2 regions of the Tigheibacillus halophilus genome follow, and region 2 is predicted to be linked to the other one. Evidence: a T-box and tRNA genes for the amino acid it is inferred to sense, from the RefSeq annotation. Region 2 holds a T-box; the other holds one or more tRNA genes.

Region 1 (5,623 bases), 420 kb from region 2:
GCTGATTCGCTTATGTTGATGCTTGCTATTTATTTTATTGGAATTGCTTTTATAATCATCGACGGAAAACTGTTAAATGATGGCACCCTGGCTACAATCGGAGTCGCATGTATGTTACTGGCTGTTGCATTACCAGCTCCTAACGTTGTTGCAGGAGTATATGCAGTTCTTGGCGTTCTAATCGGTGCTGCAGGCTCTTTTCTTTTTTTGAAAGTATTCAAACGCAGGGATATGTGGTCGAAAATCACGTTAAAAGACAGACTTACGAAAGAAGCGGGATATAATTCCATGAACGCTGATTATGAGCAGCTCGTAGGTCGAGAGGCTGTAACTCTGACAGATTTTCGTCCTGTTGGTACGATCAGGCTTGGCAATAAAGATTACAGCGCTGTGTCTAATGGCCAATGGATTGCCAAAGGGACAAATGTGGTCATTGTTCAGGTGGATGGTACCAGGATACTCATAGAAGCAAAACATTTTTGAAACAAGCGTGTTTCCGTCATACGGGGAGCACGCTTGTTTTATGTAAACAGCCCATTGCACATGCGTTGATAAAGACTACACACCATTTATGAAGTAACCGAAAATTAAGCGCCCATTGTACTGGCAGGAAATGGAGATACATGCTTCAGATAGGATCTTAGGCTGCTTTTTTGTTTGTAAATTTTATGTAAAGATATACGCAATCATATTTACAACTTCTTAAATTCATTCATAATTGGTTACAGAACTTGTTGTTGAAGGGAAGGTATCATCGTGGATGTAGATGTACAAAAGCTTGTTTTCGAATTTTTAGGTGGATTGGGTATCTTTTTACTAGGCATCAAATATATGGGAGAAGGACTGCAAAAATCCGCAGGCGATCGTCTCCGCGACATACTGGATAGATTCACGAGTAATCCCTTCATGGGAGTGCTGGCTGGTATTATTGTAACGGCTCTGATCCAATCCAGTTCAGGTACAACCGTATTGACAGTAGGCTTGGTAAATGCCGGTTTCATGACGCTGCGTCAAGCGATCGGTGTCATTATGGGGGCGAATATCGGCACGACCGTCACAGCTTTTATCATTGGGATAAATGTGGGGGAGTATGCATTACCAGTTCTCGCTATCGGATGTTTTTTGCTGTTTTTCTTCAAACATAAGAAAATTACTGCGATTGGACAAGCGTTATTTGGATTTGGAGCTTTATTTTTTGGACTGGAGTTAATGGGAGAAGCCATGAAACCACTTAGCAGCTTGCAGGCGTTCCAGCAACTGACGTTGGATATGAGCGACAGTCCTGTACTAGGGGTACTGGTAGGCACGCTATTAACATTGATAGTTCAGAGCTCCAGTGCGACAATTGGAATCCTGCAAAGCTTATATGCTGAAAATGCGATTGAATTACATGCAGCCATCCCGGTTTTATTCGGGGATAATATCGGGACGACCATTACAGCGGTTCTTGCATCGATCGGGGCTTCTGTTGCAGCTAAAAGAACGGCATTAACACATGTATTATTCAATGTGATAGGTTCCATCATATTTTTACTTGTTCTAGGCTGGTTTACAAAGTACATCATTTACCTGCAGGAGCATTTGCACTTGAATGCGGAAATGACCCTTGCATTTGCACATGGCAGCTTTAATGTCGCTAATACGCTGATACAGTTCTCCTTTATTGGAACATTAGCATGGGCAGTGACGAAGCTCGTGCCTGGGGAAGACATGATTATTGAACATAAACCAAAGCATTTGGACCCGATTTTTATTGAACGGTCAGCTACACTCGCACTGGACCAGGCAAAGGCTGAAATTATACGTATGGGAGAGCTTGCTTCGTCAGGGCTTGAGAGAACAAATGACTTTCTGGTGACCCATCAACAAAAACATGCAGAAATCGCACTCCAGACAGAGGAAGCTTTAAATAATCTGGATCGGAAAATAACTGATTACCTTATCAGGCTGTCTGGAAAATCGATGTCAGAAGCGGAGAGTAACAGACATACATCTTTTATGGATACGGTTCGCGATATCGAAAGAATAGGTGATCATTATGAGAACATCATTGAATTGGTTAATTATCAGATATCGAACAAGCTGATACTGACAAAGCCAGCACAGGAGGATATTAATAATATGTACGATCTGACTGTCATGACAGTCAGACAAGCTGTAAAGGCGTTGGAAAATGTTGACCGCAAAATGGCATTATCTGTACTGCAAAAAGAAAATGAAATAGACAAGATGGAACGGACATACCGCAAAAAGCATATTATACGTTTGAATGAAGGATTGTGCACACCAGCAGCAGGAATCGTTTTTGTCGATATAATCAGCAACCTGGAAAGAGTCGGTGATCACGCGGTGAACATCGCTGAGGAGGTACTTGGAAAAATAGATCATCTATAAGTAATATCTTTGAACCCGGGGCGGCAGTTCCGGGTTTTAAAATGATACGCTATTTTTTTAATCAATTATATTGAATTCCATATCACATCATGGTATAGTATTTATTGTTGTCGAAGGATGACGCATTTTGTTACCGAGGGACGACACTTCAAAAAAGTTATTGACTTTATTTGTAGAACATGATAAATTATATTTTGTGCTCATTACATATCTGAAACATTCCACAGTAGCTCAGTGGTAGAGCAATCGGCTGTTAACCGATCGGTCGTAGGTTCGAATCCTACCTGTGGAGCCATATGGCGGCGTAGCTCAGCTGGCGAGAGCGTACGGTTCATACCCGTGAGGTCGGGGGTTCGATCCCCTCTGCCGCCACCAAAAATTGTATAAATTGTTTACACAAAATAGTGGGACCCTTAGCTCAGTTGGTTAGAGCTATCGGCTCATAACCGATCGGTCGCAGGTTCGAGTCCTGCAGGGTCCACCATTTTGGAGGTATACCCAAGTCTGGCTGAAGGGATCGGTCTTGAAAACCGACAGGGGTGTCAAAGCCCGCGGGGGTTCGAATCCCTCTACCTCCTCCATACATAATTTCGTAGTGCAATATCTTTTATGGAAAAATAGCCGTACAATCGCAATTAACAAATTTGATTCCTTATACCATGGCTCGGTAGCTCAGTCGGTAGAGCAAAGGACTGAAAATCCTTGTGTCGGCGGTTCGATTCCGTCCCGAGCCATCTCCTTTCAACAAGCATAGGCTTGTTTTTTTATTACCATTGGCAGATTATCTGAAAATCTTTGGTGCATATATGTTGCAACGCTATGTCCCCTTTGATAATCTAAAGTTAAAAGGATGAATATTCCATCCTTTACAATGATTATTCGAGGAGGAGTTATATTATGGCTAAATTTGAATTACCAGAACTACCGTATGCCTATGATGCATTGGAACCTACAATTGATAAAGAGACCATGAACATTCACCATACAAAGCATCATAATACGTATGTGACAAAACTTAACGGTGCGCTTGAAGGGCATGCAAATCTTCAAGAAAAATCATTGGAGGAATTGATCAGCAATCTGGATGCTGTTCCAGAAGATATCCGCACTGCAGTTCGCAACAATGGCGGCGGACATGCCAACCACAGCATGTTCTGGAAATTGCTTTCACCAAATGGCGGCGGTGAGCCTTCAGGTGAACTTGCTGATAAAATCAACGATAAATTTGGAGGCTTCGATCAATTCAAGGACGAGTTTGCAGCAGCAGCGGCTGGACGCTTTGGTTCAGGCTGGGCTTGGCTTGTTCTTGACAATGGAGAGCTTTCCATCATTAGTACACCAAACCAGGACAATCCTGTTATGGAAGGCAAAAAACCATTGCTTGGCCTGGATGTTTGGGAGCACGCATACTATCTTAAATATCAAAATAAACGCCCTGAATATATTTCAGCATTCTGGAACGTCGTTAACTGGGATGAAGTGGCTAAAAACTACAACGAAGCTAAGTAATTGATGGAATTGTCAGAAAGGCATATTGCCCGTTTGGGTGATATGCCTTTTTTCATTCATTATTATTAATATTAGCCAACCTTGAATGTCTATGACACAAAAGTGAATTGAATAACTAGCAGCGAGTTGCGTAACACTAAGATGAAAGACGAAGGAGCAATTCGTATGCGTAAAGGTATGGAAATCATATTAGGAAAAACAGAGATAAATCGCGACTTAATTTTTTTACTTGTGATTGGCGGATTGTATTCACTGGGGATATTTTTATCCAATACATTCGTGAATGTGTATTTGTGGAAGCAAGCAGGCGATTACACCACAATAGCTGTTTATAACCTGGCTATTTTCATATTTCAGCCAATCACTTTTATTTTTGCAGGCATCATTGCCAAAAAAATTGATCGAATCATTGTTTTGCGCTTAGGCGTTTCTTTTTTGTCACTCTTTTTCTTGGCTGTCTTATTCCTGGCTGAAAAATCCGCCACATACAATTTCCTTTTAGGTGGCTTGCTCGGAATCGGCTATGGCTTCTATTGGCTGGCTTATAATGTTTTGACCTTTGAGATTACTGAACCGGATACGCGTGATTTCTTTAATGGGTTTTTGGGGGTTTTACAGTCCCTAGGCGGTATGATTGGTCCTTTAGCTGCAGGAATGATCATTGTTTATTTATCAGATGACATCGGTTATACAGTGATTTTCGCTGTTTCATTTGCACTTTTCATTGGTGCGGTTGTTTGCAGTTTTTTCTTAAAAAGAAGGCAGGCAGAGGGAGATTTTTATTTTAAACGTGTGCTGCAAGAACGATCCCGAAACAAAAACTGGCGAAAGATATTAGATGCTCATTTGTTCCAAGGGTTACGTGAGGGAATCTTCGGGTTTGTGATTACAATCTGGGTTTATCTGGTAACTAAAAGCGAACTATCCCTGGGTATGTTCAATTTATATTGTTCAGGTCTGTCTTTCGTTGCTTATTTTTTAGCAACGAAGTATATCAAACCATCCAGACGAAAAAAAGCGATACTGTTCGGAGCAGGTATGTTGTTTTTTTCCTTATTTATCATTCTCATCCATATGAACTATACGACACTGATCATTTATGCTGTCATTATCGGTATCGCTTATCCGATTTTGACCGTTCCCTATACTTCGATGACATTTGACGTGATTGGCAAGGCTTCTAAAGCGAAAGAACTTAGAGTGGAATATATTGTAGTCAGAGAACTTTTTGCTAATATCGGGCGCGTCGTTTCCATTCTTATCTTTCTCCTGGCTATCATGTTCATGGATCCAGTGAAAATCATTCCAGTGTTGCTGATCATATTTGGTGCGGGGCATTTTCTTGTGTATATTTTTATAAAAGACATTTACCTGACGTCTTTACCGAAAAATAAAAAGGATATTCCCATAAAAGATCAATTATCTGATGAAAAAAATAGGTAATGACGTGTGAACTCTATGCAAAAAATGCTATAATGAAACAAGTTTGATTCACCTATCGATCATGTTTATTGTCAAATGTAAATGGGGGAGAAATATGAAGAAAAAAAGGAAGAAAAGAGCACAGCTTCCTTTCCGGTTAAATATACTGTTTTTTGTAGTATTCTTATTGTTTTCGGTGTTGATTGTCCAGCTTGGCGTCGTGCAGATACTAAATGGTCAGGAGTTCCAGGATAAAATCAACAGTACAGTGAAAGATGTCACCAAGGTACCTGTGCCA
Region 2 (5,623 bases):
GAGAAAATCCACCACCTCATTGCGAAAAATCCGGTCAATGAAGTTTCCAATCGCTCCTCCCAGAATAAGACTTAGCCCGATTCCAAGCCATATACTTTCTTTAGCATATTTCTGTATGAAATATACAACCCCGATAATGACAATCAGCGTCACGAAATAGAAAAAAATCATTTGCTCTTGCAGAATTCCCCACGCTGCACCTTTGTTGCGAGATGATGTGATAAAGAAAAAATTTTCAATGACCGGGATACTCTCGTACAAATCCATTGTTTTGACAATGACCCATTTTGTTAACTGATCCAGTGCGATAACGATGATAGCAATCAAATAATACAGAAACATTCGTTTTCCTCCGATATGTAAATTCTAATCACTTGGGTTTATTTTATCATATTTTAAACGCTTGTTGCCGAAAACACGGGATATATTTGTCCATCCCACACAAACCAGGAACCATATCCTTCGAAAAGATGTTTTTTACACTTTTCCGGCCAATAATGAACCCGCCGGAACCTTCCGGCGGGTTATACATGACTTGTTATTTATCATAATGTTCGCTGACAACTTCTGCACAGCGTTCACAAAGCGTTGGATGGTTATGATCTGTTCCTACACTATCAGATGACACCCAACAACGTTCACATTTTTCTCCTGGATGTTTTTCAACTTTCACTGCAGTGTGCCGGTACTTTTCGGCTTTTTCGTCTTTATCAGCAATGGCAGCTTCTGAAACGATTAACAGCTGATGAAAGTGATCCATTTGTGTTAATACACTTTTTGTTTCCTCATCCTCGGGAACTATGGTAATTTTTGCCTCAAGCGATTTCCCGATGATCTTCTCCACTCTGGCTTCTTCCAAAGCTTTCAAAACATCGTCACGGACTTCCATGAAATGGCGCCATTTTTCTTGCATCTGTTGCGTGAAGCCCTCTACTTCCCGAGCCTTAGGCATATCTGTCAGCTGGACGCTTTCTTCTTCAACACCTGGGATATATTCCCAAACTTCATCCGTAGTATGCGGAATGATAGGTGTCAACAATTTCACCAATGTGACCAAAATTTCATAGTAAGCAGTCTGGATGCTTCGGCGTCGTTTGTTATCAGGTGCTTCAATGTACAACACATCCTTGGCAAAATCAAGGTAGAAAGAGCTCAGGTCTTCCGTACAGAAATTATGAATACGGTGAAAAATTGGTGAGAATTCATACCGGTCATAACTTTCATGCACATCTCTAACGAGCTGCTGCAATCGATGCAACATAAACAAGTCAATTTCTTCCATATCCTTAGCTGCAAGTGCGTCTTTCTTCGAATTGAAATCATCCAAGTTGCCAAGCATAAATCTAAATGTATTACGGATTTTCCGGTACGCTTCAGATGTCTGTTTTAAAATATCATCAGAGATACGCATATCAGCCTGGTAATCGACAGAAGCCACCCATAAACGCAGGATATCCGCCCCAAGTTGCTTGAGCACTTTTGAAGGAACGATGACATTACCAAGAGATTTACTCATTTTTCTGCCCTGGCCATCCATAGTGAATCCATGGCTGATGACCGTTTTGTACGGCGCTTTTCCAGTAACTGCGACAGCAGTGGACAACGAAGAGTTAAACCAACCGCGATATTGGTCGCTTCCTTCCAAATATACATCTGCAGGTCGGCGCAATTCTTCCCTGCCTTGCAGCACAGCTTCATGTGAGGAACCGGAATCAAACCAAACGTCCATGATATCTTGTTCTTTCGTGAAATGGCCGTTCGGGCTATGTTTTGATGTAAATCCTTCTGGCAACAAGTCTTTTGCTTCACGTTCGAACCAAACATTGGAACCAAATTCCGCAAACAGACCTGAAACATGTTCAATCGTCTCATCTGTGATAATCGGCGTACCATCTTCACCATAAAATACCGGAATTGGCACACCCCATGCACGCTGTCTGGAGATACACCAGTCTTCACGGTCGCGCACCATATTATACAATCTTGTTTCTCCCCACTTCGGATACCAATTCACCTGTTTGATCTCATCCAGAATTTCTTGTCGAAAATCTTTAATGGATGCAAACCACTGTGAGGTCGCCCGGAAAATAGTCGGTTTTTTTGTACGCCAATCATGAGGATAGGAGTGCGTGATGAATTTTAGCTTCAGCAAAGCACCCGTTTCTTCTAATTTTTCTGTAATAGGTTTATTGGCTTTATCATAAAAGAGACCGGTGAATCCTGGCGCTTCCTCCGTCATGACACCTTTTTCGTCTACTGGACAAAATGCATTGATACCATAACTTTTGCAAACATAAAAATCGTCTTCCCCGTGTCCGGGCGCTGTATGGACACAGCCGGTACCTGCTTCAGTCGTAACATGTTCACCCATCATTACCAAGGAATCACGATCATAAAACGGATGCTTTGCAGTGATTCTGTCTGCTTCGGCGCCTTTAAAGGTTTGAACAACTTCATAATTTTCCCATTCAAGCTCCTGAACAACATTCTCTAAAAGTGCCTGTGCGACCACAAATCGATTTCCATTTACTTGGACAACCACATATTCCAAGTCGGGATGGAGGCTGATTCCTAAATTGGCAGGGATCGTCCAAGGGGTTGTCGTCCAAATGATGAATTTATCACCTTCTTGCAGCAGACCTTTGCCATCATTAACCGCAAACGCTACATAAATGGAAGGTGACCGTTTATCTTGATACTCGATTTCTGCTTCAGCCAATGCAGACTCTGAAGACGGCGACCAGTATACCGGCTTTAGACCTTTATAAATGTATCCTTTCTCCGCCATGGAACCAAATACTCTTATTTGGGCCGCTTCATAATCCTTCTTCAACGTGATATAAGGATTTTCCCAATCTGCTCTGACACCGAGTTCTTTGAATTGTTCACGCTGGGTTTCCACTTGTTTCATGGCATATTCAGCACATTTCTGTCTAAACTCCGCTATGCTCATTTTTTTGCGATCCACTTTTTTATTCTTGGTCAAAGCCGTTTCAATCGGCAGACCGTGCGTATCCCACCCCGGCACATAGGGTGCATAATACCCTGACATGGATTTATAGCGTGTAATGAAGTCCTTCAAAATCTTATTCAAGGCATGACCAATATGGAGATCACCATTTGCATACGGTGGCCCGTCATGCAAAATAAAGGTTGGTCTGCCCTTTGTCCGTTCCAAATCTTTTTCATACACGTTATTTTCTGTCCAATGTTCTCTACGTTTCGGTTCCTTGTTTGGCAGGTTGCCACGCATTGGAAATGCCGTTTTTGGCATCAATAATGTCTCTTTGTAATCCACTATTCTTCCTCCTTGGTCGGTATTTAACCGATATATGATTAGAAAATCTCGACCTGTATCATGATAGGGCAGCAGAGCACATGAAATTTGCCTATCAAAAAAAGCCTTCCATCCCTGGTAAGGGACGAGAAGACTCGCGGTACCACCCTTATAAATTCGAATCATCCGATCGAATTCACTCAAATATTCTTAACGCGAATGAAACGTCCTCCATTACTTAGTCTACTTTGTCAAAAACTGTTCACGGGGAAATTCGGGAGTGATGGTTTCAAAAGCATTTCTGTATCGGGCTCACACCATCCCCAACTCGCTGTTCAGATTTGTCTTCAAACGTCTCCGTCTTCATATTTATCATATTTAGCCGGCTATTGTTGTATCTATGTGTTAAGATTATATGCAAAAAAATATATCAAGTCAAGTCTATGCCTTGGTTTCGACCATTTCAACTTCTTCATCAAAATCTGTATCAAGTACTTTTTCCCAATCATCATTGTCAATCAGATCAAGCTGAGCCTCTACAAGCATTTTCAATCTGGTTCTGAACACCTTGGCTTGTTTCTTCAGCTCTTCAACTTCCATACTGATTCGGCGTGATTTACTTAGCGCCTCATTGATAATGCGATCAGCATTTTTTTCCGCTTCTTTAATAATAAGCTTCGATTCCTTTGCGGCGTTTCCCTTGACTTCTTCAGCTGTTTCCTGTGCAACCAGGATTGATTTATTCAACGTCTCTTCAATATTCGTAAAATGCCCGAGTCTTTCGGTCAATTGCGCAACCTTGGCATCCAGTTCTTTATTTTCACGAATAACAGTTTCATAGTCTTTAATTACCTGATCAAGAAACCCGTTTACTTCATCTTCGTCATAACCTCTGAAACCTCTGTTAAATTCTTTATTGTGAATTTCTAATGGTGATAATGGCATCTCGCCACCTCCTGACATTTTTTTACATTTTACCATATTACAAACATTCTTTTACAACTTCTTACAGTATGTACCAACTATTTCAAGGTGGCTACAACCACTTTGAATTTATCTTTTTTTGTTTTACCTTCAATTTTCACTAATTTGCTTCTGCCTTTTGAACGGACAGAGATGATATCCTGTTCGCACACCTGAAATTTCACATCTTCTACAAGCTTGAAATTAACTTTCACTGCTTGTTTTTTAATATAATCTGAAGCTTCTTTGCGCGACACATGATAGATTTCCTTCAGCACCGTGTCAAGGCGCAAGGAAGAAACAGTCCTGCCCATTTCGTTCCAGACAGAAGGCTGTTCACGATATGCCGACAATGGCTTTTCCTCCATGCTGATCTTCATGCGCTTCACTGTTGTCATCTGAAGTACGACAAATTTTGCAATTTCATCAGCGACAATCATTTGAATCAGCCCATTAGACACTTGTATATCTCCGAGCTTGTCACGTTTAAGTCCTAATGAAATAAATGTACCTAATACATCGCGATGTGTCAATGTAGAGAATTTTTCCTGATAAGAAGCTTGAAGCAAACAAAGACCGAAGTCTTCCTGCTGCACCTGTTCATAAAACGGGGTGATGAGCGCTCGCTGCCTTTCGCTATGACGGCCGCCACCGAATTGCCATACCTTTACATCATCATTCTTGCCTGTAAGGCTGTCAACGATAAATTGCTGCCGAGGGTCAAGAAAATCCGTCAATTTATTTCTGTAGGACCGGTTCACATCATCTTTCCATGAAAGCACCTGATCAATGAAAGCATGTTCTTCTTTACGAAAGTGCTGATATATATCCATTTATTTTTGTTGCTCCCTTAAAACATATAACCCAATGTCCGTAATCCGCTCTGTGCCAATTGCAGCACAATGATAGCGACGAGCGGTGATATATCCAGCATACCGATTGGCGGAATGATTCTGCGAAACGGTTCCAAGTATGGCTCGCTCAACTTGGCGAATATTCCGCCAAAAGCGGATTCTCTTGCGCCAGGAAACCAGGACATGAGAATGTATATGATCAAAACGAAACTGTAAACATTCAAGGCAGTTTCCAGGATTCTGAATAACTCGTACATGCTTTATTACCATCCTTTATTGTAATCTACATGGTCTTCAATGGATTCTGTGATTGTACCGGAAATTTCCAGGTTATCGGGGGCACATAGAAAAGTTTCGCTGCTCAGTTTTTGCATCATGCCGTCGACAGCATAAATCGTCCCGCTTAAAAAATCTAACACCCTTTTGGCTTCTATATTGTCCAGCCGTTTCAAATTCACGACTACAGCTCGCCTATTAACGATATTGTCGGCTATTTCCTGAGCCTCACCATATGTTCTGGGTTCACATA

Evidence for each region. The T-box of region 2 lies ahead of ileS (isoleucine--tRNA ligase). A T-box ahead of a tRNA ligase gene usually reads a tRNA of that ligase, here a tRNA-Ile.
Region 1: it has a tRNA-Ile gene. The T-box ahead of ileS (isoleucine--tRNA ligase) is inferred to sense a tRNA for this amino acid. The anticodon was not compared.

Annotation. Positions count from the first base shown of each region.
Region 1 is NZ_JBHUIZ010000003.1:995,102-1,000,724, reverse strand. It holds gene ACFSMW_RS05615 (NfeD family protein) at 1-483, shown strand, start outside; gene ACFSMW_RS05610 (Na/Pi cotransporter family protein) at 757-2,394, shown strand; tRNA gene ACFSMW_RS05605 (tRNA-Asn) at 2,615-2,689, shown strand; tRNA gene ACFSMW_RS05600 (tRNA-Met) at 2,693-2,769, shown strand; tRNA gene ACFSMW_RS05595 (tRNA-Ile) at 2,802-2,878, shown strand; tRNA gene ACFSMW_RS05590 (tRNA-Ser) at 2,883-2,975, shown strand; tRNA gene ACFSMW_RS05585 (tRNA-Phe) at 3,056-3,128, shown strand; gene ACFSMW_RS05580 (superoxide dismutase) at 3,292-3,903, shown strand; gene ACFSMW_RS05575 (MFS transporter) at 4,069-5,346, shown strand; gene ACFSMW_RS05570 (peptidoglycan D,D-transpeptidase FtsI family protein) at 5,441-5,623, shown strand, end outside.
Region 2 is NZ_JBHUIZ010000003.1:572,046-577,668, reverse strand. It holds gene lspA (signal peptidase II) at 1-342, opposite strand, end outside; gene ileS (isoleucine--tRNA ligase) at 539-3,298, opposite strand; T-box leader at 3,416-3,650, opposite strand; gene ACFSMW_RS03400 (DivIVA domain-containing protein) at 3,719-4,222, opposite strand; gene ACFSMW_RS03395 (YlmH family RNA-binding protein) at 4,300-5,073, opposite strand; gene ACFSMW_RS03390 (YggT family protein) at 5,091-5,351, opposite strand; gene ACFSMW_RS03385 (cell division protein SepF) at 5,358-5,623, opposite strand, start outside.